4 regions of the Hydrogenophaga sp. H7 genome follow, and region 2 is predicted to be linked to each of the others. Evidence: predicted binding sites of a transcription regulator. Region 2 holds the regulator's gene; each other region holds the start of a gene.
What was found. Region 2 encodes sigma-54, which starts transcription at its own class of promoters, with help from an activator protein. Its sites were predicted from a motif close to TGGCANGNAANCTGCTTT; they were not measured.

Region 1: BC358_RS07220 (PQQ-dependent methanol/ethanol family dehydrogenase) is a predicted target of sigma-54. The motif match lies at 3,686-3,703, and genes of this name have one in related genera.
Region 3: BC358_RS14890 (P-II family nitrogen regulator) is a predicted target of sigma-54. The motif match lies at 3,688-3,705, and genes of this name have one in related genera.
Region 4: nirB (nitrite reductase large subunit NirB) is a predicted target of sigma-54. The motif match lies at 3,538-3,555, and genes of this name have one in related genera.

The regions. Positions count from the first base shown of each region.
Region 1 is NZ_MCIC01000012.1:152,164-157,781, reverse strand. Features, by position in the region: gene BC358_RS07240 (branched-chain amino acid ABC transporter substrate-binding protein) at 1-907, shown strand, start outside; gene BC358_RS07235 (ABC transporter permease) at 889-1,734, shown strand; gene BC358_RS07230 (quinoprotein dehydrogenase-associated SoxYZ-like carrier) at 1,756-2,553, shown strand; gene BC358_RS07225 (quinoprotein relay system zinc metallohydrolase 1) at 2,550-3,545, shown strand; gene BC358_RS07220 (PQQ-dependent methanol/ethanol family dehydrogenase) at 3,843-5,534, shown strand.
Region 2 is NZ_MCIC01000020.1:172,917-178,534, forward strand. Features, by position in the region: gene argS (arginine--tRNA ligase) at 1-226, shown strand, start outside; gene BC358_RS21540 (SPOR domain-containing protein) at 241-909, shown strand; gene BC358_RS21545 (thiol:disulfide interchange protein DsbA/DsbL) at 980-1,618, shown strand; gene lptA (lipopolysaccharide transport periplasmic protein LptA) at 1,796-2,395, shown strand; gene lptB (LPS export ABC transporter ATP-binding protein) at 2,431-3,180, shown strand; gene BC358_RS21560 (RNA polymerase factor sigma-54) at 3,193-4,812, shown strand; gene BC358_RS21565 (class I SAM-dependent RNA methyltransferase) at 4,809-5,618, shown strand, end outside.
Region 3 is NZ_MCIC01000016.1:277,893-283,510, reverse strand. Features, by position in the region: gene glcF (glycolate oxidase subunit GlcF) at 1-192, opposite strand, end outside; gene glcE (glycolate oxidase subunit GlcE) at 200-1,336, opposite strand; gene BC358_RS14900 (hypothetical protein) at 1,407-1,634, opposite strand; gene BC358_RS14895 (ammonium transporter) at 1,776-3,236, opposite strand; gene BC358_RS14890 (P-II family nitrogen regulator) at 3,268-3,606, opposite strand; gene BC358_RS14885 (YifB family Mg chelatase-like AAA ATPase) at 3,884-5,437, shown strand; gene BC358_RS14880 (zinc ribbon domain-containing protein) at 5,442-5,618, opposite strand, start outside.
Region 4 is NZ_MCIC01000012.1:304,425-310,042, reverse strand. Features, by position in the region: gene BC358_RS07985 (nitrate reductase) at 1-395, opposite strand, end outside; gene nirD (nitrite reductase small subunit NirD) at 400-783, opposite strand; gene nirB (nitrite reductase large subunit NirB) at 835-3,288, opposite strand; gene BC358_RS07970 (type IV pili methyl-accepting chemotaxis transducer N-terminal domain-containing protein) at 3,659-4,954, shown strand; gene BC358_RS07965 (bifunctional protein-serine/threonine kinase/phosphatase) at 5,002-5,618, shown strand, end outside.

The DNA of each region.
Region 1 (5,618 bases), on a different contig from region 2:
GGCCGAGCTGAAGGCCGCCAAGGTGCAGCACGTGGTGGCCGACCTGCCGGCCGCCGAATTGCGTGCGCTGGTGCAGGCGGCGCCGGCCGCGCTGGGCGGCGCCATCGTGTTCAACGCCGCGGCCGACGACGACGCGCTGCGCGGCGCGCAGTGCGCGGCGCACCTGCTGCACACCGTGCCGAGCCGCGCGATGCTCAGCGACGCGCTGGCGCAGTACCTGGCGGCGCGCAACTGGCGCAAGGCCCTGGTGCTGCAGGGCCCGCTGCCGGGGGACGCACCCATGCTGGAGGCCTTCAACCGCTCGGCCAAGCGCTACGGCATCAAGGCCACGTCCACCAAACCCTTCAAGCTCACCGGCGACCCGCGCGAGCGCGACCTGGGCAATGTGCGCCTGCTCACCGGCAGCGACCGCGAGCACGAGGTGGTGGCGGTGCTCGACAGCGACGGCGAGTTCGCGCGCACCGTGCCCTACGCCACGCAGTTGCCGCGGCCGGTGGTGGGCGCCAGCGGCCTGGTGGCCGTGCCCTGGCACCCGCTGTGGGAGCGCAACGGCGGGCCACAGCTTTCGCGCCGCTTTGCGAAGGAACACAAGCGCCCCATGACAGGCCACGACTGGGCCGCCTGGATCGCAGGCCGTGCCGTGGCCACCGTGCTGGTGGACCTGCCCAAGGCGCCGGTGGCCCAGCAGCTCAAGGCCCTGCGCGGTGGGCCGGTGGCGGTGGACGGCTTCAAGGGACCGCGCCTGTCGTTCCGCGCCTGGGACGGTCAGCTGCGCCAGCCGATCTTCCTCAGCCATGTGGACGGCGTGATCGGCACCGCACCGCTGGACGGCGTGCTGCACCCCAGGGAAGTCATGGACACACTCGGTGTCGACGAAGCGGAAAGCGCATGCAAACAGCGACCCTGACCACGCCCGACGCGGCGCCCGCCCTGCTGCCGCACCTGCTGCGCGCACTGCGAGCGGTGGTGGGCCGGGAGATCGGCCGCTTCCTGCGCCAGCCCTCGCGCCTGGGCTCGGCCCTGGTGCGGCCGCTGCTGTGGTTCGTGGTGTTTTCGGCCGGTTTCCACAACGTGTTCGGCGTGGCGATTGCGCCGCCCTACGAGACCTACGTCGAATACAAGGAATACATGGTGCCCGGCCTGCTGGGCATGGTGGCCCTGTTCAACGGTATGCAGAGTTCGCTCTCCATGGTCTACGACCGCGAGATGGGGGTGATGCGCCTGCTGCTCACGGCGCCGCTGGCGCGCGGCTGGCTGCTGGCCTTCAAGCTGCTGGCGGGCACCGCGCTGTCGGTGCTGCAGATGGTGGTGTTCCTGGCGATCGCGTGGGCCTTCGGCGTCGAGCTGCCGCTGCTGCACCTGCCGGCCGCGCTGCTGGCCATGGTGTGTGGCGCGGTGATGCTGGCCTCGGTGGGGCTGGTGCTGTCGGTCTATGTGAAGCAGCTGGAGAACTTCGCCGGCACGATGAACTTCGTGATCTTCCCGATGTTCTTCATCAGCCCGGCGCTGTACCCGCTGTGGAAGCTGGAGGAGTCGGGCGCCTGGTGGCTGCTCAAATTGGCGCAGGCCAACCCCTTCACCCACGCGGTGGAGGCGATCCGCTTTGCGATGTACGGGCAGTTCAACACCATGGCCTGGGCGGTGGTGCTGGGCTGCACGGTGGTGTTCTTTGTCGCCGCGCTCTGGGGCTACGACCCGCAGCGCGGTTCGATCAGCAAGAAGCCTGGCGGTTGAGCCAGGCCCGGAGATCCAGCCATGCGCCTTGCTTCCAACCGCCGCCAATGGCTGCTGTCGACCGCCGCCCTGGTCGGCGGGGCAGCGCTGGCGCAGGACGACCAGACCGGCGGCGATCCGCTGGGCTCGATGCAGTACCCCAGCCTGCGCGAGCAGACCATTGGCAAGGCCACGGCGACGTTCAGCGACGCGGTGATCGTCAAGGGGCCGGCCTTCGCCGACGACGCGATGAACGTGCCGCTGCTGGTGGACGCGCGGGCGCTGTCGGCGGTCGGTGGCGGGGTGGTGCGCATCAAGGTGTCGGTGGACCGCAACCCGGTGCGCCAGGTGCTGGACTTCGAACCCCTGCGCGCGCTGCCCATGCTGGCCTTCCGCATCCGCATGGAACAGGCCTCGCCGGTGCGCGCCTTTGTGCAGACGAAGGACGGCCAGTGGCACGTGGGCAGCACCTGGGTGCAGGCGGCGGGCGGCGGCTGCACGGTGCCCGGCATCACGCGCGCCGACGGCTCCTGGAGCAAGACGCTGGGCCAGGTGCAGGCGCGCTTCTTCAACAACGTGATTGAGGGCAGCCGCCGCCTGCGGCTGCGCGTGATGCACCCGATGGACACTGGTCTGGTGGCCGGCATCCCGGCCTTCTACATTGAGCAGATGGAGCTACAGGACGCGGGCGGACAACCCTGGTGGCGCATTGCGCTGCACGAACCGGTGTCCGAGAACCCGCTCATCACCTTCGAGCTGCCGCCACAGTCGCCGCCAGCCTTTCGTTTGCTCGGCCGCGACAACAACGGCAACCGCATCGACGCCGAGGTGAGGGCATGAGGCGTCTGTCCACCACGCTGATGGTGTTGTGTGCGGCTGCCGTCCAGGCTCAGACCGTACCGGTTCCGGCGTTCAGCTCAAAGCCCGATCTGGCGCGCGCGGACTACGACCTGAAGCCGCGCCAGATTGCCACGGGCACCTGGGTGATCGAAGGTGAGGTGGCCGACTTCTCGCGCGCCAACGGCTGCAACATCATCAACACCGCCTTCATCGACACCGGCGACGGTGTGGTGGTGATCAACACCGGGCCGTCGCGGTTGTACGGCGAGCAGCAGCGGCGCGCCATCGAACGACTGACCAAAGCGCCGGTGCGCAAGGTGCTGCAGCTCAACCTGCACCCCGACTACTTCTTCGGCCACCAAGCCTGGGCCGACCGGCCCACCGAGGCGCTGGCCGGCACCATTGCCGGCGCGCGCGCCGAGGGCGGCGCCTACGCCGACAACCTGTACCGGCTCTGTGGCGACTGGATGCGCGGCACCGAGTCCACGCCCTCGCGCGAGGCCATCGACCCCAAGAACCTGCCGCAGACACTGTCACTCGGAGCGCACAAGCTGGAGCTGATGCGCCTGCACGGCCACACCGCCGACGACCTGGTGGTGCTGGACACAACCACCGGTGTGCTCTTTGCGGGCGGCCTGGTGTTCACCGAGCGCGTGCTGACCACGCCGCACGCCGACTTCGCCGCGTGGCTGGCCAGCCTGGACACGCTGGAGCAACTGCTGGCCACTGGCAAGGCCAAAACCGTGGTGCCCAGCCACGGCCCGGTGCACGAGGGGCTGGCCGGCCTGCGCCAGACGCGCGACTGGCTGCAGTGGCTCACGAACCTGATGCAGACCTCCGCCGAGCGTGGCCTGGACCTGGGAGAGGTGCTGCGCACGCCGGTACCCGAGCGCTTCGCGAAATGGGCTGCGCAGCCTGCGGAACTGCAGCGCTCGCTGACCCAGTGGTACCCGCGCTACGAGCAGCGCGTGCTCGCTGCGCCGCAGCGGTGACACATTTTTGAACAGTGTCACAGAGGTGTCCCGGCCACTGTGGCGCGGTTGGCGCAGTTGATGCCTTCGAGGACCGCTCCCGGGGCCTCCAGCGCGCTCAAACGTCGGTGTAAACCCTAGGCCTTTCGGGGCCGGCCCGCTGGCACGGATGTTGCCCTTTGCTGTCTGTGATGTGTACGCCAGGCACCGGAGGGTCGGAGCCACGAGCGGTCCGGCGGCACCCACCACAGAAAAGCCATCAACCCTCGAACGAGCAGGAGACCCACAGTGAAACGCACCCTACTGAGCCTTTTGGTCATGGCCGCCACGGCCCACGTCAGCGCCCAGGGCGTGACCGACGCCATGATCGCCAACGACGCCGCGACGCCCGACAACGTTCTGAGCTGGGGCCTGGGCACGCAAGGCCAGCGCCACTCCACCCTGACGGGCATCAACGCCAAGAACATCAACAAGCTGGTCCCGGTGTGGTCCATGTCCTTCGGCGGCGAGAAGCAGCGCGGCCAGCAAAGCCAGCCGCTGGTCCACAACGGCAAGATGTTCGTGACCGCGTCCTACTCGCGCATCTACGCGGTGGACAGCAAGACCGGCAAGAAGCTCTGGAAGTACGAGCATCGCCTGCCCGAGGGCATCATGCCCTGCTGCGACGTGATCAACCGCGGCGCCGCCCTGTACGACAACCTGGTGATCTTCGGCACGCTGGACGCCCAGCTCGTGGCCCTGGACCAGGACACCGGCAAGGTGGTGTGGCGCGAGAAGATCGACGACTACTCTGCGGGCTACAGCTACACCGCTGCGCCCCTGATCGCCGAAGGCCTGCTGATGACCGGCGTGTCCGGCGGTGAGTTCGGTGTGGTCGGCCGCGTGGAAGCGCGCGACCCCAAGACCGGCAAGATGGTCTGGACGCGCCCGGTGGTCGAAGGCCACATGGGCTACAAGGACGGCAAGGAAAACGGCATCACCGGCACCACCAACGCCACCTGGCCCGGCGAGACCTGGAAGACTGGCGGCGCGGCCACCTGGCTGGGCGGTACCTACGACCCCAAGACCAAGCTGGCCTATTTCGGCACCGGCAACCCCGGCCCCTGGAACAGCCATGTGCGCAAGGGTGACAACCTGTACTCCGCGTCGACCGTTGCCATCGACGTGCAAAGCGGCCAGATCAAGTGGCACTACCAGTCCACGCCCAACGACGGCTGGGACTACGACGGCGTGAACGAGTTCGTGACCTTCGACATGGACGGCAAGCGCGTCGGTGCCAAGGCCGACCGCAACGGCTTTTTCTACGTGAACGACGCCGAAACCGGCAAGCTGCTCAACGCCTTCCCCTTCGTGAAGAAGGTGACCTGGGCCACCGGCATCGACCTCAAGACCGGCCGTCCGAACTACGACCCGGCCAACCGTCCTGGGGACCCGACGGCCGCCGGCGGCGACGGTGCCAAGGGCAAGTCGGTGTTCTCGGCCCCCGGCTTCCTGGGTGGCAAGAACCAGATGCCGATGGCCTACAGCCCCAAGACCGGTCTGTTCTACGTGCCCACCAACGAATGGGGCATGGAGATCTGGAACGAGCCCATCACCTACAAGAAGGGCGCGGCCTATCTGGGCGCCGGCTTCACCATCAAGCCGCTGTTCGACGACCACATCGGTTCGCTTCGCGCGATCGACCCCAAGACCGGCAAGGTGGCCTGGGAAGTCAAGAACGAGGCCCCTCTCTGGGGTGGCGTGCTGACCGCGGGTGACCTGGTGTTCTGGGGCACGCCCGAGGGCTACCTGAAGGCCGCCGACGCCAAGACCGGCAAGGTGGTGTGGCAGTTCCAGACCGGCTCCGGTGTGGTGGCGCCTCCCATCACCTGGACGCAGGATGGCGAGCAGTACATCTCGGTCGTGTCCGGCTGGGGTGGTGCGGTGCCACTGTGGGGTGGTGAAGTGGCCAAGAAGGTGAACTTCCTCGAACAGGGCGGCTCGGTCTGGACCTTCAAAGTCATGAAGTGACCCCCCTGCGCCGCTGACGCGGCTTCCCCCCTGGGAGGGGGGACCACATCAGAGGCCCGGCGGAGCCGGTTCCTCGGTGTGTGC
Region 2 (5,618 bases):
GTACCCGGCCATGCTGACCGCGGCAGCCGAGGGCTTTGCGCCGCACGACGTGACCTTCTACCTGCGCGAGCTGGCCGCGGCCTACCACAGCTACTACGACGCCGAGCGCATCCTGGTGGACGACGAAGCGGTCAAACGCGCCCGTCTGGCGCTGGTCCGGGCAACGGCACAGGTGTTGCACAATGGCCTGGCCGTGCTGGGCGTGAGCGCCCCGCAGAAGATGTGAACCTCCCACCTCCCATGAACATTTCATTCCCGCAGGCCCGCGCTCAGCGTGGTGGCACCCTGGTCGGCTTCGTGGTTGGCCTGCTCGTCGGCCTGGGCCTGGCGCTCTCGGTGGCTGTGTATGTGACGCGCGTGCCGGTGCCCTTCGTGGACCGCGGTGTCACCCGCAAGCCGGCCGACGATGCGGCCGAGGCCGAACGCAACAAGGGCTGGAACCCGAACGCCGGGTTGGTGAACAAGCCGCCGCCGCTGCCGGCTCCAGTCGAAACGACCCCGCCGGCCGCCGGCGACGCGGCACCGAAGGACGCCTCAGCGGCGGAGCCCGACAAGGCGCCGGCCGCCAAAGCCGCTGACGCGGCCACCAAGCCGGACAGCGATCCGCTGGGCGACCTCATGAGGGCCAAGGCCGGAGGGGCGTCGGAGCCCGCGGCTGCGCAGGGGGCCGACCCCTTCTCCTACTTCGTGCAGGCGGGGGCATTCAAGTCTCCCGAAGAGGCGCAGGCGCAGAAAGCACGGCTGGCCATGCTGGGCATGGACGCCACCATCACCGAACGCGAGCAGGCGGGGCGCACCGTGTTCCGTGTCCGCATGGGACCATTTGGCCAGAAGGCCATGGCCGAGGCCACGCGCGAACAGCTGGAGGTGAACGGGGTGGAAGCGGCGCTGGTGCGGGTGCAGCGCTGATTGCACGGTACCGAGGAACTTTTCGCTGTCCCGGGAGCCTGATTCAGGTCATTTCAAGGAGTCCGATTCCATGCATCGTCGAGATTTTTCGCGCAGCCTCCTGGTGGCTGGTGCCGCCACCGCCAGCGGGCTGACCCTGTCGCCGGCCCTGGCCCAGCGCGTGGCCTTCAAGGAAGGCACCGATTTCCAGCGGCTGGCCAAGCCGGCGCCGACCGAGAGCCCGGCGGGGCAGGTCGAGGTGGTCGAGTTCTTCGCGTACAGCTGCATCCACTGCTACAACTTTGAACCGGTCTTTCATGAGTGGATCAAGCGCAAACCGGCCCATGTGACGGTGCGCCGCATGCCGGTGGCCTTCAACCAGAACTTCGTGCCGATGCAGCGCCTGTACTTCACGCTGGAGGCCTTGAACCTGGTGGACACGCTGCACGTCAAGGTGTTCAAGGCGATCCACGAAGAGCGCCAGCCGCTGACGACCGCGCCCGCCATCACCGCCTGGATCGAAAAACAGGGTGTCAACCGCGAGCAGTTTCTGGGCATCTTCAATGGCCAGGCTGCCAAGCTGGCGGAGAAGGCCGTTGGTCTGCAGGACGCCTACCAGGTGGAAGGCACGCCCGCCCTGGGCATCGCCGGCAAGTTCTATGTGGGCGGACAAGGGCCGCGCACCCTGCTGGTGGCGGACTCGCTGATTGCCGAGGCCCGCAAAGGCTGACCGGTTTCTGACCCTCTTCCCTTCGGAGCCCGCCCTGTGCGGGCTTCCTGGTTTCATGGCGGGCACAATGTGCCGGCGCAGCGGCGAAACGCTCTGGGCGCCGCTACAATGAATGCAAGATCTGTGCCCTCAAACGCCATGCACCCACACGCACCAACCCCCCGTTCCATCGCCCGGATGTTGGCCGTCATTGGCCTGATGCTGCCCCTGCTGGCGCTGGCCGAAAAGGCCGACAAGGACAAGCCCATGAACGTGGAGGCCGATGCGCTGCGCTACGAAGAGACACGCCAGACCAGCGTGTTCACAGGCAACGTGGTGATCACCAAGGGCACCATCCTGATGCGCGGTGCCAAGCTGGACGTGCGCCAGGACCCGCAAGGCAATCAGTACGGTCTGCTGCTGGGCACCCCCGAAAAGGCCGGTTTCTTCCGCCAGAAGCGGGAAGGCGTGGACGAATGGATCGAGGGCGAGGGTGATCGCATCGAATACGACAGCAAGGCGCAGACGGTGCTGTTCACCGGTCGCGCGGTGCTGCGCCGCTACCGCGGCACCCTGCTCAACGACCAGAGCGTGGGCAGCGAGATCCTCTACAACAGCCTGACCGAGGTGTTCACGGTCAAGGGTGGGGACACCAGCAAGACCGCTGCCAACCCCACCGGCCGCGTGCGCGCCATGCTCACGCCGATCCCGGAAGAGGAGAAGAACGGCCCCGCCGCCCCGGCGACCGATCCGGCCACGCTGCGTCCCAGCGGCAAGATCACCGAGCCCAAGAAGTGACGGAGACCGTCGCCAGCGCCAGTCCGTCGGGCGGCATGCCGTCGCACAGCCGTCTGGAGGTCCGGGGACTCAAGAAGTCCTATGGCAGCCGCAAGGTGGTCAAGGACGTGTCCCTGTCGGTGGACAAGGGCGAGGTGGTGGGACTGCTGGGTCCCAACGGCGCCGGCAAGACCACGTCGTTCTACATGATCGTCGGCCTGCTGCGGGCCGATGGTGGCGAGATCCTGCTGGACGGTCACCGCATCGAGTCCCTGCCCATCCACCGCCGTGCCCGGCTGGGGCTGGGCTACCTGCCGCAGGAAGCCTCGATCTTCCGCAAGCTCACGGTGGCGCAGAACGTGCGCGCCGTGCTGGAGCTGCAGCAGGACGCGAACGGCCAGCCGCTGTCCGCGCGCGAGATCGATGCCCGGCTGGACGAGCTGCTCAAGGAGCTGCGCGTCGACCACCTGCGCGATTCGCCCGCGCCCGCCCTCTCGGGCGGTGAGCGCCGTCGCGTGGAGATCGCCCGCGCGCTGGCCACCCGGCCGCGGTTCATCCTGCTGGACGAGCCCTTCGCCGGCATCGACCCGATCGCGGTGCTGGAGATCCAGCACATCATCAGTTTCCTCAAGTCGCGCGGCATCGGTGTGCTGATCACCGACCACAACGTGCGCGAAACCCTGGGCATCTGCGACCACGCCTACATCATCAGCGACGGTCATGTGCTGGCCAGCGGTACCACCGCCGAGATCATCGAAAACGCCGAGGTGCGCCGCGTCTACCTGGGCGAGAACTTCCGCATGTGACGGAATGAGCCGATGAAGCAAGGTCTGTCGCTGCGGGTGTCGCAGCACCTCGCGCTCACGCCGCAACTGCAGCAGTCGATCCGCCTGTTGCAGCTGTCCACGTTGGAGATGGCTCAGGAAGTCGAGCAGATGCTCGACGAGAACCCGTTCCTGGAACGGGGCGAGGAAGTGGCCGATCGCGAAGATTTCGGCGTGCAGACCGCGGACGCACCGGTGGTCGCCGGCGAGCAGCTGGAAGAAGCGGCGCAGCCGGTGGTCGAGCTGCGCAGCGCCGAACCGGACACCCGCACCACCCAGGCCGACAGCGCAGACAGCGCCAGCGACGAGGTCGAGAGTCGGCTGGACGGCGCCGCGCCGGTCGAAGAAAGCTGGGAAGGCGACGGCACCGTCGAGATGGCGCCCGACGACAGCGAATGGGGCGGCGATGCACCCGCGCGCAACAGCGGTTCCGGCGGTGACGACGACGACACCGCCACGGCCGCCGACCTGGCCCGTGTGCCGGTTAGCCTTCAGGACCAGCTGCACGAGCAGGCGCGCTGCCTGCGCCTGTCGGACGAGGACAGCGCGGCGCTGTACTTCCTGATCGAGTCGCTCAACGACGACGGGTATCTGGAGGACAGCCTGCACGAGCTGGCGCGCGCCTGCTGGCGCCTGACCGCGGGCCGGCCGGCCGACGAAGAGCCGCGCTTCGACGAAGTCGAGGCCATTGAGCAGCGCCTGGGCATGGCCCTGCAGTGGCTGCAGCAGATGGAGCCCACGGGCGTGGGCGCGCGCGACCTGGGCGAGTGCCTGCGGCTGCAGATCATGGAGCTGCGCAACACGCCCTCCGCCCGCGCGGCGCTGGCGATCTGCGAGCAGCCGCTGGAGCTGATGGCCAAGCGCGACATCAAGCGCCTGTGTGCGGCCACCGGGCACGACGACGAGACCGTGCGCGCCGCGCTGGCGCTGATCGCCCGCCTGGAGCCCAAGCCGGGCCGGCGCTTCGTCGACGTCGAGCGCAACGTGGTGGTGCCCGACGTGATCGTCACCCGCGCCGGTCGCGGTTTCAAGGTCTCGCTCAACGCCGAGGTGATGCCGCGCCTGCGCGTGCACGACGTCTATGCCAACGCCCTGCGGGGGCGGCGCGAGGCCGGCGGCGAAGCGGGCCACGCGGCCATGCAGCAGCGGCTGCAGGAAGCGCGCTGGTTCATCAAGAACATCCAGCAGCGCTTCGACACCATCCTGCGCGTCTCCAGCGCCATCGTCGAGCGCCAGCGCAACTTCTTCATGCACGGCGAACTGGCCATGCGCCCGCTGGTGCTGCGCGAGATCGCCGACGAGCTGGGCCTGCACGAGTCGACCATCAGCCGCGTGACCACGGCCAAGTACATGGCCACGCCGTTCGGCACCTACGAGCTCAAGTACTTTTTCGGCTCCAGCCTGGGAACCGAGACCGGCGGCAATGCGTCGAGCACGGCGGTGCGCGCCCTGCTCAAGCAGTTCATCGCGTCCGAAGAGCCGACCAAGCCGCTGTCCGACAACCAGCTCTCGGACCTGCTCAAGGAGCAGGGCATCGAGTGCGCGCGCCGCACGGTCGCGAAATACCGCGAGGCGCTGCGCATCGCGCCGGCGAACCTGAGAAAAGCGCTTTGAACCAATTGAATCTTTTCCTCCCCTGCGCCGCCGGCGTGGAGGACTACCTCGCCGCCGAAGTCACGCGCATCACGGGCGAGACCGCGGTGCAGAAGTCGCGCGCCGGTGTGGCGCTGCTGGCGTCCTGGCGCGACGCGCTCAAGCTCAACCTGCACTGCCGGCTCGCGCAGCGCGTGCTGGTGCAGCTCTGGCACGGTGGCTACCGCAGCGAGAACGACCTGTACGCGGCCGCCAGCGAGGTCGCCTGGGAAATCTGGTTCACGCCGCAGCAGACGATCAAGGTCGAGGTCACGGCGCAGCACAGCCCGCTCAAGAGCCTGAACTTCGCGGCGCTCAAGATCAAGGACGCAGTCTGCGACCGCTTCCGCGACAAGCGCGGCGAGCGCCCCAGCGTCAACACCACCTGGCCCGACGTGCGGCTCTACGCCCACCTGACCACCGACACGGTGAGCCTCTACATCGACACCTCGGGCGAGCCGCTGTTCAAGCGCGGCTGGCGCGAGGACAAGGGCGACGCGCCGCTGAAGGAAACGCTGGCCGCGGCCATGATCGCCGCCACCGGCTGGAACGGTGCCGAAGCCGAATCGCTGGACGACATCGTGCCGCTGTACGACCCCTGCTGCGGCAGCGGCACGGTGGCGATCGAGGCGGCACAGATCGCGCTGCGGGTCGCTCCCGGTCTGCAGCGCCGCTTCGCGTTCGAGAAGCTGCTGCCGTTCCAGCCACACGTCTGGCACGCCCTCAAGGACGAGGCCGCGAAGCAGCGCCGCGAGTGGCCGGCCGGGCGCAAGCCCATCGTGTTCGGC
Region 3 (5,618 bases), on a different contig from region 2:
GGGTTGTGCACCCTCGAACACCTGCTTCATCAGGTAGATGCGGCCGCGCGGACCGTCCAGCTCGTCGCCAAGCAGCTGGTAGGTCGGGCAGGTGGCGGTGCAGAAACCGCAGTGCACGCACTTGCGCAGGATGGCCTCGGCGGCAATGCCGTCGAGCGTGCCTTTGAATTCGGGGGCGAGGTTGGTTTGCATCGTGGGTTCAGCCCATCTTGTTCTGGTTGAAGAGGCCCAGCGGGTCGAACGCCTCGCGCAGGCGCTTCGTGATGGCCTGCAGCGCCGGGTTTTCGGCATCGAAACGGCGCACGCCCGGCGCGCCGTCGGCGCCGGCGCGAAACAGGGTCGCGTGGCCCTGCATCCTGGCCGCGGCCGCACGGATCGGCGTGGCCGCCGAGGCCGGCGCCCAGAGCCAGCGCTGCGCGCCCTGCCACTCGATCAGCTGCGCAAACGGCAGCTCCAGCACCGGCGCGGTCTGCGGCAGCGACAGGCGCCACAGGCACAGGTCCGGCGACGGTGCGTTGAAGAACGGCAGGGTCTGGTCGCGGCAGGCGGCCCAGTCGGGCCCGGCCTGGGCGTTGTCCATGCGCTGGCCGCCGGCTTCGCGCGCCAGTCGCTCGCTGGCGGTCTCCACCGCGGCCGCCGCACCGCGCAGGCGCACGAACAGCAGCTCGGGCGCATCGGGTGCGGTGTCGTCCTTCACCCAACAGGATGCGTTCAAAGGCAGCGGCTGGCCACCCCAGCGGTGCAGCTGCTCCAGCGCGTCGCGCTGACCCATGCGGAACACCAGCGTGACCTCGGCTGGCGCCACCGGCAGCACCTTGAGCGACAGATGGGTGATCACGCCCAGCGTGCCCATGGAGCCGGCGAGCGCGCGGCTGATGTCGTAGCCGGCCACGTTCTTCATGACCTGGCCACCGAAGGTCAGCCACTCGGCCTGGCCGTTGATGAACTGGGCGCCCAGCACGTAGTCGCGCACACCACCTGCGGTGGCGCGGGCCGGGCCGGCGAGACCGGCGGCAACGGCGCCACCGATGGTCGAACCGGCACCGAAATGCGGCGGGTCGAACGGCAGGTGCTGGCCCTTCTCGGCCAGGGCCGCCTCGACCTCGGCCAGCGGCGTGCCGGCGCGCACGGTGATCACCAGCTCGCTGGGTTCGTGCGCCACGATGCCGCTGAAAGCGCGCGTGTCCAGCGGCTGGCCGCTCACCGGTTCGCCATGGAAGGCCTTGGTGTCGCCGCCCCGGATGCGCAGCGGCGTGCGCGCCGTGGCGGCGGCGCGGACCTGGTCGATCAGCGCATGCGGGGTGTCGTTCGTGAGGCTGTTCTGCATGGCCGCCATGGTAGCGGCGGGCCTTGCAAGGGCCTTTGAATTTTTTGCACGGCCGGCTGCAATCGGAGCCGGCCCGCGGTCAGCGCGTGTGCCCCAGGCAGGCGCCGGCGTTGGGCCGGCCGCGGCACTCGCGCTTCAGGCGCTTCTCGCGCGCGGCGGGTGTTTCGCTGGACGGCGCGTCGATGAAGCTGACGCGGGCCGGCGGGCGGCGCTCGGTCTTGGCGGGCGGGCTGGCCGCTGCCGCCTGGAGCGCGACGCCCAGGGTGAGTGCGAGCACGGCGAACAGCGACATCGGTTGTGCAGACATGGGTTCCTCCTGAAGTGCGTGACAGCGCGCATGCTCGCGCCTGCTCCAGGCCCTGTCTGTGATGCATTCACCAGGCGAAAAAAGACCCGCGGCCTTGCGGCGCGCGGGTCGAACATCCAAAGGAGGCAATCGTTCGCTGTATCAGCGGTTGTAGGCGGTCTCGCCGTGCGAGCTGATGTCCAGACCTTCGCGTTCCTGCTCTTCGGTCACGCGCAGGCCCATGGTCAGGTCGACGATCTTGTAGGCGATGAAGGCGACGATGGAGGACCACACGATGGTGATGACCACGCCTTCGGCCTGGATCAGCAGCTGGCTGGCGATGGAGAAGTCGTCGCCCTTGACGCCGCCCAGCGAGCCGGCGGAGAACACGCCGGTCAGCAGGGCACCGACGATGCCGCCGACGCCGTGCACGCCGAACACGTCCAGCGAGTCGTCGGCACCGAGCATCTTCTTCAGGCCGGTCACGCCCCACAGGCACAGGAAGCCGGCAACCAGGCCGATGATGATGGCGCCCATGACACCAACGGTGCCGCAGGCCGGGGTGATGGCCACCAGGCCGGAGACGGCACCGGAGGCGGCGCCCAGCATCGAGGCCTTGCCCTTGGTCAGCGCTTCACCCACGCACCAGGCCAGCACGGCGGCGGCGGTGGCCATCAGGGTGTTGATGAAGGCCAGGGTGGTGCCACCGTTGGCTTCCAGGTTGGAACCGGCGTTGAAGCCGAACCAGCCCACCCACAGCAGCGAGGCGCCGACCATGGTCAGGGTCAGGCTGTGCGGGGCCATGGCTTCCTTGCCGTAGCCGATGCGCTTGCCCAGGACATAGGCACCCACCAGGCCGGCCATGGCGGCGTTGATGTGCACCACGGTGCCGCCGGCGAAGTCCAGCGCGCCCTTGTCGAACAGGTAGCCGCCTGCGCCCCAGACCATGTGGGCGATCGGCAGGTAGCTGAAGGTGAACCAGATGGCGCAGAACAGCAGCACGGAGCCGAACTTGATGCGCTCGGCGAAGGAGCCGACGATCAGCGCGCAGGTGATGCCCGCGAAGGTGCACTGGAAGGCGATGAAGATGAACTCCGGGATCATCACGCCGGCCGTGAAGGTGGCGGCCAGCGAGTCGGGGGTGACGCCCTTGAGGAACAGCTTGTCGAAGTTGCCGTAGATCAGGCCCTCGCCGCCGAAGGCGACGCTGTAGCCGTAGACGGCCCACAGCACGGCGATCAGCGAGAACACGACCATGACCTGCATCAGCACGGACAGCATGTTCTTGCTGCGCACCAGGCCGCCGTAGAACAGGGCCAGGCCAGGCACGACCATCAGCAGCACGAGGATGGTGGAGATCATCATCCAGGTCACGTCGCCCTTGTCCACCGTTTCCTTCACGGCTTCGGCGGGCGCAGCTTCTGCCGCAGCCGGTGCGGCCTCGGCGGCAGCGGGTGCTGCAGCGTCGGCAGCAGGGGCCGCTGCGGGAGCAGCCGCGGCATCGGCGGCGGGTGCGGTGGCGGCCGGTGCATCGGCCGGCTTGGCGGCGTCCTGGGCCATGGCGGAGAACCCGCCGAACATAAGGCCTGCCCCCAGGAGCAGGGAAGCGATCAGTTTTTTCATTTGGGTGCTCTTTCTGATGCGGGTGCGGGGATCAGAGGGCTTCCTTGCCGGTCTCGCCGGTGCGGATGCGAACCACCTGTTCGAGGGGGGAGACGAAGATCTTGCCGTCGCCGATCTTGCCGGTGCGGGCGGCGCCTTCGATGGCTTCGATCACGCGGTCGACCAGGGCGTCGTCGACGGCGGCTTCGATCTTGACCTTGGGCAGGAAGTCGACGACGTACTCGGCGCCGCGGTAGAGCTCGGTGTGCCCCTTCTGGCGGCCAAAGCCCTTGACTTCGGTCACGGTGATGCCCTGCACGCCCATGCCGGAGAGCGCTTCGCGCACTTCGTCCAGCTTGAACGGCTTGATGATGGCGGAAACCATTTTCATGCTGTGTTACCTCTTCTAGGGTGGGACGGTGTCGGGGCGGGGCCGGGTGACACCACGGGTTGATGCAATCGCTTACAGCCAGAAGCAGGGACCGTGCCAGCTGCTCACCCACCCCGCTCCCGAGGCGGCCGCCCCGAGGGAAAACGTCCTCCCGACGGGGGCTGCGACCCACCCCGTGGGCATGACATGATCCCCGCGCCGCGGCCATAGAGCCGCACCAAACACGTGCATGCCGGTGTCAAGCCGGTCATGCACCGAAACAGGGATGGAGGACCGGATGGGTTTGTCATTGGTGCACAGCCGCGCGCTGATCGGGCTGGAGGCGCGGCCGGTGCAGGTGGAGGTGCACCTGGCCAACGGCCTGCCCAGCTTCACGCTGGTGGGTCTGGTCGACACGGAAGTGAAAGAAGCGCGCGAGCGCGTGCGCTCGGCGATTGCCAACGCCGGGCTTGAATTCCCCAGCAACAAGCGCATCACCGTGAACCTGGCGCCGGCCGATCTGCCCAAGGACTCGGGTCGCTTCGACCTGCCGATCGCGCTGGGCATCCTGGCCGCGGCGGGCCAGATCGACAGTGCGAAGCTGGCCGGCTGGGAGTTCGCGGGCGAGCTTTCGCTGGGCGGCGAGCTGCGCCCGGTGCGCGGCGCGCTGGCCATGAGCCTGGCGCTGCACCGGGACGGTTCCGCGGGAGCGACCACACGGCTGGTGCTGCCGCCCGGCAGCGCCGAAGAGGCGGCGCTGGTGCCGCAGGCCCAGGTGTGCCGGGCCCGCCACCTGCTGGACGTGGTGGCGCAGTTCCTGCCCGAAGGGGCCGCGGGCACCGGCGATGCACCGCCCGACGACACGGGCTGGGCGCGTCTGTCGCCCACGCCGGTATCGGCCAGCGAAACCTACGCCGACCTGGCCGACGTCAAGGGCCAGGCGGGCGCGCGCCGGGCGCTGGAGATCGCGGCGGCGGGCGGCCACTCGCTGCTGATGGTCGGCCCGCCGGGCTCGGGCAAGAGCATGCTGGCGCAGCGTTTTGCCGGCCTGCTGCCCCCCATGGACACCTCCGAGGCGCTGGAATCGGCTGCCGTGGCCTCGCTGGCCGGGCGCTTCCGGCTGGAAGCCTGGGGCCTGCGCCCCACCTGCGCGCCGCACCACAGCGCCAGCGCCGTGGCCCTCGTCGGCGGCGGCTCACCGCCCCGGCCCGGCGAGATCTCGCTGGCACACCACGGCGTGCTGTTCCTCGACGAATTGCCCGAATTCCCGCGCGCCGCCCTCGAAGCCCTGCGCGAGCCGCTGGAAAGCGGCCACATCCGCATCTCGCGCGCGGCGGTGCAGAGCGAGTTCCCGGCGCGCTTCCAGCTGGTGGCGGCGATGAACCCCTGCCCCTGCGGCTTTCTGGGCCACCCGAGCCAGCCCTGCCGCGACACGCCGGACCAGGTCGCGCGTTACCAGGGACGCCTCTCCGGCCCGCTGCTGGACCGCATCGACCTGCACATCGAGGTGCCCGCCCTGCCCCCGCACGACCTGCTGCACAGCCCGGCCGGCGAACCCAGCGCCACCGTGCGCGAACGCGTGGCCGCTGCCCGGCAGCGGGCGCAGGCGCGCCAGGGCCAGAGCAACCAGGCGCTGTCGGGCCAGGCGCTGGACCGGCATGCGATGGCCGAACCCACCGCGCTCAAGTTCCTGCACACCGCGGCGGCCCGCCTGGGCTGGAGCGCGCGCAGCACCCACCGAGCCCTGCGCGTGGCGCGCACCATCGCCGACCTGGCGGGCAGCGAGTCCGTGGAAGCGGCGCACATCGCCGAGGCGGTGCAGTACCGGCGGGCGTTGCGCGCCACGGGCTGAACGATCAGCGGTACTCGGCCTCGCGGCGCCGCGCCTCGTCCATCTGGCGGAAGCGCACGCAGACGGGGTCGTTGGCAAACACCGCCTTGCCGCATTCGCGGATGCGGCAGAAGTCGCGTGCCAGCACGTTGCCGCTGTCTGCGCACAGCTGGTCGACACCTGCGGCCGGCCGGGTCGCTGA
Region 4 (5,618 bases), on a different contig from region 2:
TTGTTGGTGCCGATGAGGCCCTTGGCCAGCTTGTTGAAGACGTAGTAGTCCTCGGTCAGCAACTGGCCGCTGAGGTACAGGCCCACCGCGTCGGGGCCGTGGTCGCGCACGATGCGGCCGAACTCGCCGGCCACGCGGTCCAGCGCCGCGTCCCAGCCCATGGTCACCGGCGCCTGGCCGCGCTGCAGCCGCTGCATGGGTTGCAGCAGGCGGGTCTGGCGCGTGATGGCGGGCGTGGCCGTCAGGTGCAGCGTGCTGCCCTTGGTGCAGAGCTTGCCGAAGTTCGCGGGGTGATCCGGGTCGCCGCGCACACCGGTGATCTGCGGCCCATCGGATTCGATGATGACGCCGCAGCCCACACCACAGTACGGGCAGGTGGAGCGGGTTTCGGTCATGGGCTCAGGCCTTGGCGGTGCGGCGGGCGGGGCCGGCGATCGGACGCTCCAGGTCGGTCGCGTGCGACGCGAGCTGCGTGGCGTCCAGGAACACCTGGCCGTTCTCCACCTTCACGCTGAACCTGGGCGTGCAGCCCTCATCGGGCGCCGACGCCTGGCCGTCGCACAGGCCGATGGTCCAGTTGTGCAGCGGGCAGGCCACGTGGGTGCCGAAGACGATGCCCTGGCTCAGCGGGCCGCCCTTGTGCGGGCAGCGGTCGAGCAGGGCGAACACCTCGTCCTGGTCGTTGCGGAAGATCGCGACGTCCAGGCCCTGCTCGCGCGCCACGCGGCGCGAGCCGAGCACGGGGATGTCGTCAACCTGGCAGATGGGGGTCCATTGGCTCATGTTCATGGCTCTCTCGGAATTCAGAAGTTGGGGCTCAGCGGAAGGTGTTGCTCAGGCCTTGACCATGGCCACGGGTTCAAACTGGCGCGTGTCCACAGCCGCATCCTTGAAGTCGAACCACGGATCGGGCTCACCGTCGAGCGCGAACTGCAGCTGTTCCCACAGTGCCTTGCGGCCGACCGCGTCGTCCAGGATGCGCTTCTTGATGTAGTCCAGGCCCACGCGGTTGACGTAGTGCACCGTGCGCTCCAGGTACCAGCCTTCCTGGCGGTACAGCTCGCAGAAGGCGCCGGTGTATTCCATGACCTCCTCGGCCGTTTTCACCTTGACAAGGAAGTGCGCCACCTCGGTCTTGATGCCGCCGTTGCCGGCGATGTACATCTCCCAGCCCGAGTCGACGCCGATCACGCCCACATCTTTGATGCCGGCTTCGGCGCAGTTGCGCGGGCAGCCGCTGACGGCGAACTTCACCTTGTGCGGCGCGTACATGCGCCACATGGCTTTTTCGAGGTCCTTGCCCATCTGGGTAGAGTCCTGCGTACCCATGCGGCACCACTCGCTGCCCACGCAGGTTTTCACCGTGCGCAGCGCCTTGGCGTAGGCGTGGCCACTGGGCATGCCGATGTCTTTCCAGACGTTGACCAGGTCTTCCTTCTTCACGCCCAGCAGGTCGATGCGCTGGCCGCCGGTCACCTTGACGGTCGGGATCTTGTACTTGTCCACCGCGTCGGCGATGCGGCGCAGCTCGTCGGCCGTGGTCTCGCCACCCCACATGCGCGGAATGACGGAGTAGGTGCCGTCCTTCTGGATGTTGGCGTGCGAGCGCTCGTTGATGAAGCGGCTCTGCGGATCGTCCTTGGCTTGCTTGGGCCAGGTGCTGATGAGGTAGTAGTTGATGGCCGGTCGGCAGGTGGCGCAGCCGTTGGGCGTCTTCCAGCCCAGGGCGCTGAAGGTGTCGGCGATGGTCAGCAGCTTGTCGTTGCGGATCGCGTCGCGCACGTCCTGGTGGCTGTGCTCGGTGCAGCCGCAGATGGCCTTTTTCTTCGGCGTGGCCGAGTAGTCGCCGCCGGCCGTGAACATCAGGATCTGCTCCACCAGACCGGTGCAGGAGCCGCACGAGGCACTGGCCTTGGTGTGCTTCTTCACCTCGTCCAGTGTGAACAGGCCTTTCTCTTTGATGGCCTTGCAGATGGCGCCCTTGGTCACGCCGTTGCAGCCGCAGACCTCGTCGCTGTCGGCCATGGCCGCGGCCTTGTTGTGGCCCTGGTGGCCGGTATCGCCGATGTTGGACTCGCCGAACATCAGCCTGTCCCGGATGTCGCCGACCGTGCGGCCTTCGCGCAGCAGCTTGAAGTACCAGCTGCCGTCCACCGTGTCGCCATACAGGCAGGCGCCGACCAGCTTGTCGTCCTTGATCACCAGCTTCTTGTAGACGCCGCCGAAGGGGTCGCTCATCACGATCTCTTCCGTGCCGTCGCCGCCCATGAACTCGCCGGCGGAGAACAGGTCGATGCCCGTGACCTTGAGCTTGGTGGAGGTGAGCGAGCCGGTGTAGCGGCCGATGCCGAACTCGGCCAGGTGCGTGGCCAGCACCTTGCCCTGCTCGAACAGCGGCGCCACCAGGCCGTAGGCGATGCCGCGGTGCGCCGCGCACTCACCCACCGCGTAGATGCGCGGGTCGGTCACGGTCTGCATCGTGTCGCTGACCACGATGCCGCGGTTGACGTGCAGGCGCATGCTTTCGGCCAGCGCGGTGTTGGGGCGGATGCCCACGGCCATCACCACCAGGTCGGCCGGCACCTCGGTGCCGTCCTTGAAACGGATGGCTTTCACGCGGCCATCGTCACCGCCCACCAGCTCCTGCGTCTGCGCGCCGATCAGGAACTGCATGCCGCGCTCCTCCAGCGACTTCTGCAGCAGCTTGCCCGCCACGTCGTCCAGCTGGCGCTCCATCAGCCAGGGCGCCACGTGCACCACGCTGACCGTCATGCCGCGCTTCATCAGGCCGTTGGCCGCTTCCAGGCCCAGCAGGCCGCCGCCGATGACGACCGCGTGCTTGTAGGTGGCGGCGGCGTCGATCATGGCCTGCGTGTCGGCGATGTCGCGGTAGGCCAGCACGCCCTGCAGGTCCTTGCCGGGGATGGGCAGGATGAAGGGGTTGGATCCGGTCGCCATGATCAGGCGGTCGTACTCGGCCGACACTTTCTCGCCATTGGGGCCGACCGAGTGCACCACGCGCCTGACGCGGTCCACCTCGGTCACCTTGTAGCCCGCGTGCAGGGTGATGCCGTTGTCGGTGTACCAGGACCAGTCGTTGAGGATGATCTCGTCGATGGTCTGTTCGCCCGCCAGCACGGGGCTGAGCAGGATGCGGTTGTAGTTGGGGTGCGGCTCGGCGCCGAAGACGGTGATGTCGTAGAACTCGGGTGCGATCTTCAGCAGCTCTTCGAGCGTGCGCACACCGGCCATGCCGTTGCCCACCATCACGAGTTTCATCTTTTTCATTGCGGCGACTCCTGTCTGAAGATCACGGGGGATTGCGGGAAAAGGGGTCTGGCTCCGGTGCACGCGCGAGGGCGAACACACAGCGGCACGCAAGCCGGAACACAGGGGTAAGGGAGGTTCGAAGCCCGGCCGGTCGGCCGGGGTGGCGCGGGCACAGGGCCGTTGCCGAATCGGTCACTGCGCACGTCGTTGTGCACAGGCCCCGACGCTGCGGTCGGGGTGGGACGCGTCGTCACGTCTGGCCTGTTCAATGCAAGAGGTGTGCCATATGATCGGCGCCCCATTCGCGGGCCTTTGCCGCACCCCTGGCGCCGCGCCGGTTTCGCCCGCAAAGAGCAGGGCGCTCACTGATCACAAGTGCTTGATTCTTATGACTTCCGTGCTGCTTCTTCGCCCCGGTTCCCGGGCCCTTCTGCCGTTGCAGGACGACCTGCCCGCCGCGGGATGCCAGGTCCTGGCCATCGTCGAGGACTGCAGCAAACTGGTGCAGGTCGCCGTGCAGCACGCACCAGATCTGGTGGTCGGTGAGGTCGCGCGCCCCGATGAAGCCCTGTTCAAGGCCACGCAGACGCTGGCGGAGGTGCTGCCCCGGCCAGTGCTGCTGTTCACGTCCGATGCCGACGCCGCCCACATCGAGCGCGCCACGGGCGCCGGCGTGCATGCCTGGGTGGTGAACGGGTACGGGGCGGCGCGCCTGCGGCCACTGGTGCAGCTGGCGCAGGCGCGTTTCGAGCGCGAACAGGCGCTGCTGGAACAGCTGCGCGACGTGTCGCAGCGCTTCGAGGAGCGCAAGCTGGTCGAGCGCGCCAAGGGCATCCTCATGCGGGCGCGCGCGCTGACCGACGACGACGCCTTCCAGATCCTGCGCACCGCCTCCATGCACACCAACCAGCGCCTGGGCCAGGTGTCGGAACAGATCATCCAGTCGGCCCATTTCGCCGAGGCCGTCAACCGCGCGGGCCAGCTGCGCATGTTCTCGCAGCGCCTGGTGAAGCTGTACCTGCTGCGGCTGGCCGACGTGCAGTCGCGCCAGCAGCAGGCCCTGCTGGACGAGTCGATCCAGCGGGTGGACGCCAACCTGGCCTGGCTGGGCAAGGGCCTGTCGCAACCCAGCTTCGGCGACCTGCTGGGCCTGCTGGGCGCCACCTGGCAGGCGCTGAAGGCCTCGCTCAAGGGCAAGCCCGCCCCGGCGCAGGTGCCCCGGGTGGACGAGCTGGCCGACCGCCTGCTGCAGGACGCCGAGCGCCTGACCGCCAGCCTGCAGCACGCCGGTGCCATGGCCTCGCTGCAGGTGCTCAACGCCGCCGGCCGCCAGCGCATGCTCTCGCAGCGTTTCGCCAAGATGGCGCTGATGGACCTGCTCGATCTGGAAGAGGGCAGCGCCAGCCGCAGCGCCGCCATGACCGAGGTGCAGCACGATTTCGAGCGCGCACTGGCCTACCTCAACGGCCTGCCGCTGACCACGCCCGACATCCGCACCGCACTGGACCAGGCCACCACCGGCTGGCGGCAGATGCTGGCCGCCACGCCGCAAGGCCATCGTCCGGCGGGGCGCGACCGGCTGGCGCGGCTGGAGACCGTGGCCCATGCCAGCGAGGGTCTGCTGGCCCAGTTTGAAAGCCTGTCCACCCACTACGAGCGCAGCATGCAGATGCTGATGGGCTAGCCCTGCGTCGCACCAACGTTGGGCGCTGTTCTTGCTAGAGGTGGTGCATGGCTTTTGACATCGACATCGGCTACGCCAGCCAGGCCGGCCGCAAGGACACCAACGAGGACTTCTGCGCCGCCATGCTGCCGCCCCCGGGGCAGGCGGACATGGGGTCCATCGTCGCCATTGCCGACGGCGTGAGCGCGGGCGGGCTGGGCAAGGAAGCGGCGCAGACCACGGTCACCAGCCTGGTGCGCGACTACTACGGCACACCCGAGACCTGGGACACCACGGTCGCCATGGACCGCATCATCGGCGCGCAGAACACCTGGCTGGCGGGCGTCAACCGCCGCCGCCATCCGGCCATGGGCCTGACCACGCTCACCGCCATGGTGCTGCGCGGCCACAGCTACACCCTGGCCCATGTGGGCGACACGCGCGCCTGCCTGATGCGCGGCGGGCAACTGACCCAGCTCACGCACGACCACGTCGCCGATCACCCCGACCTGAGCCACCAGCTGCTGCGTTGCATTGGTGTGGAAGACCGTGTGGTGGTGGACTACAGCCAAGGCGACTTGCTGGTGGGCGACCTGTTCCTGCTCATGTCCGACGGCGTGTACAACGTGCTGAACGAGGCGCGGCTGAAGGCCCTGATCGGTGAACAGCCGGGCACAGACGATGC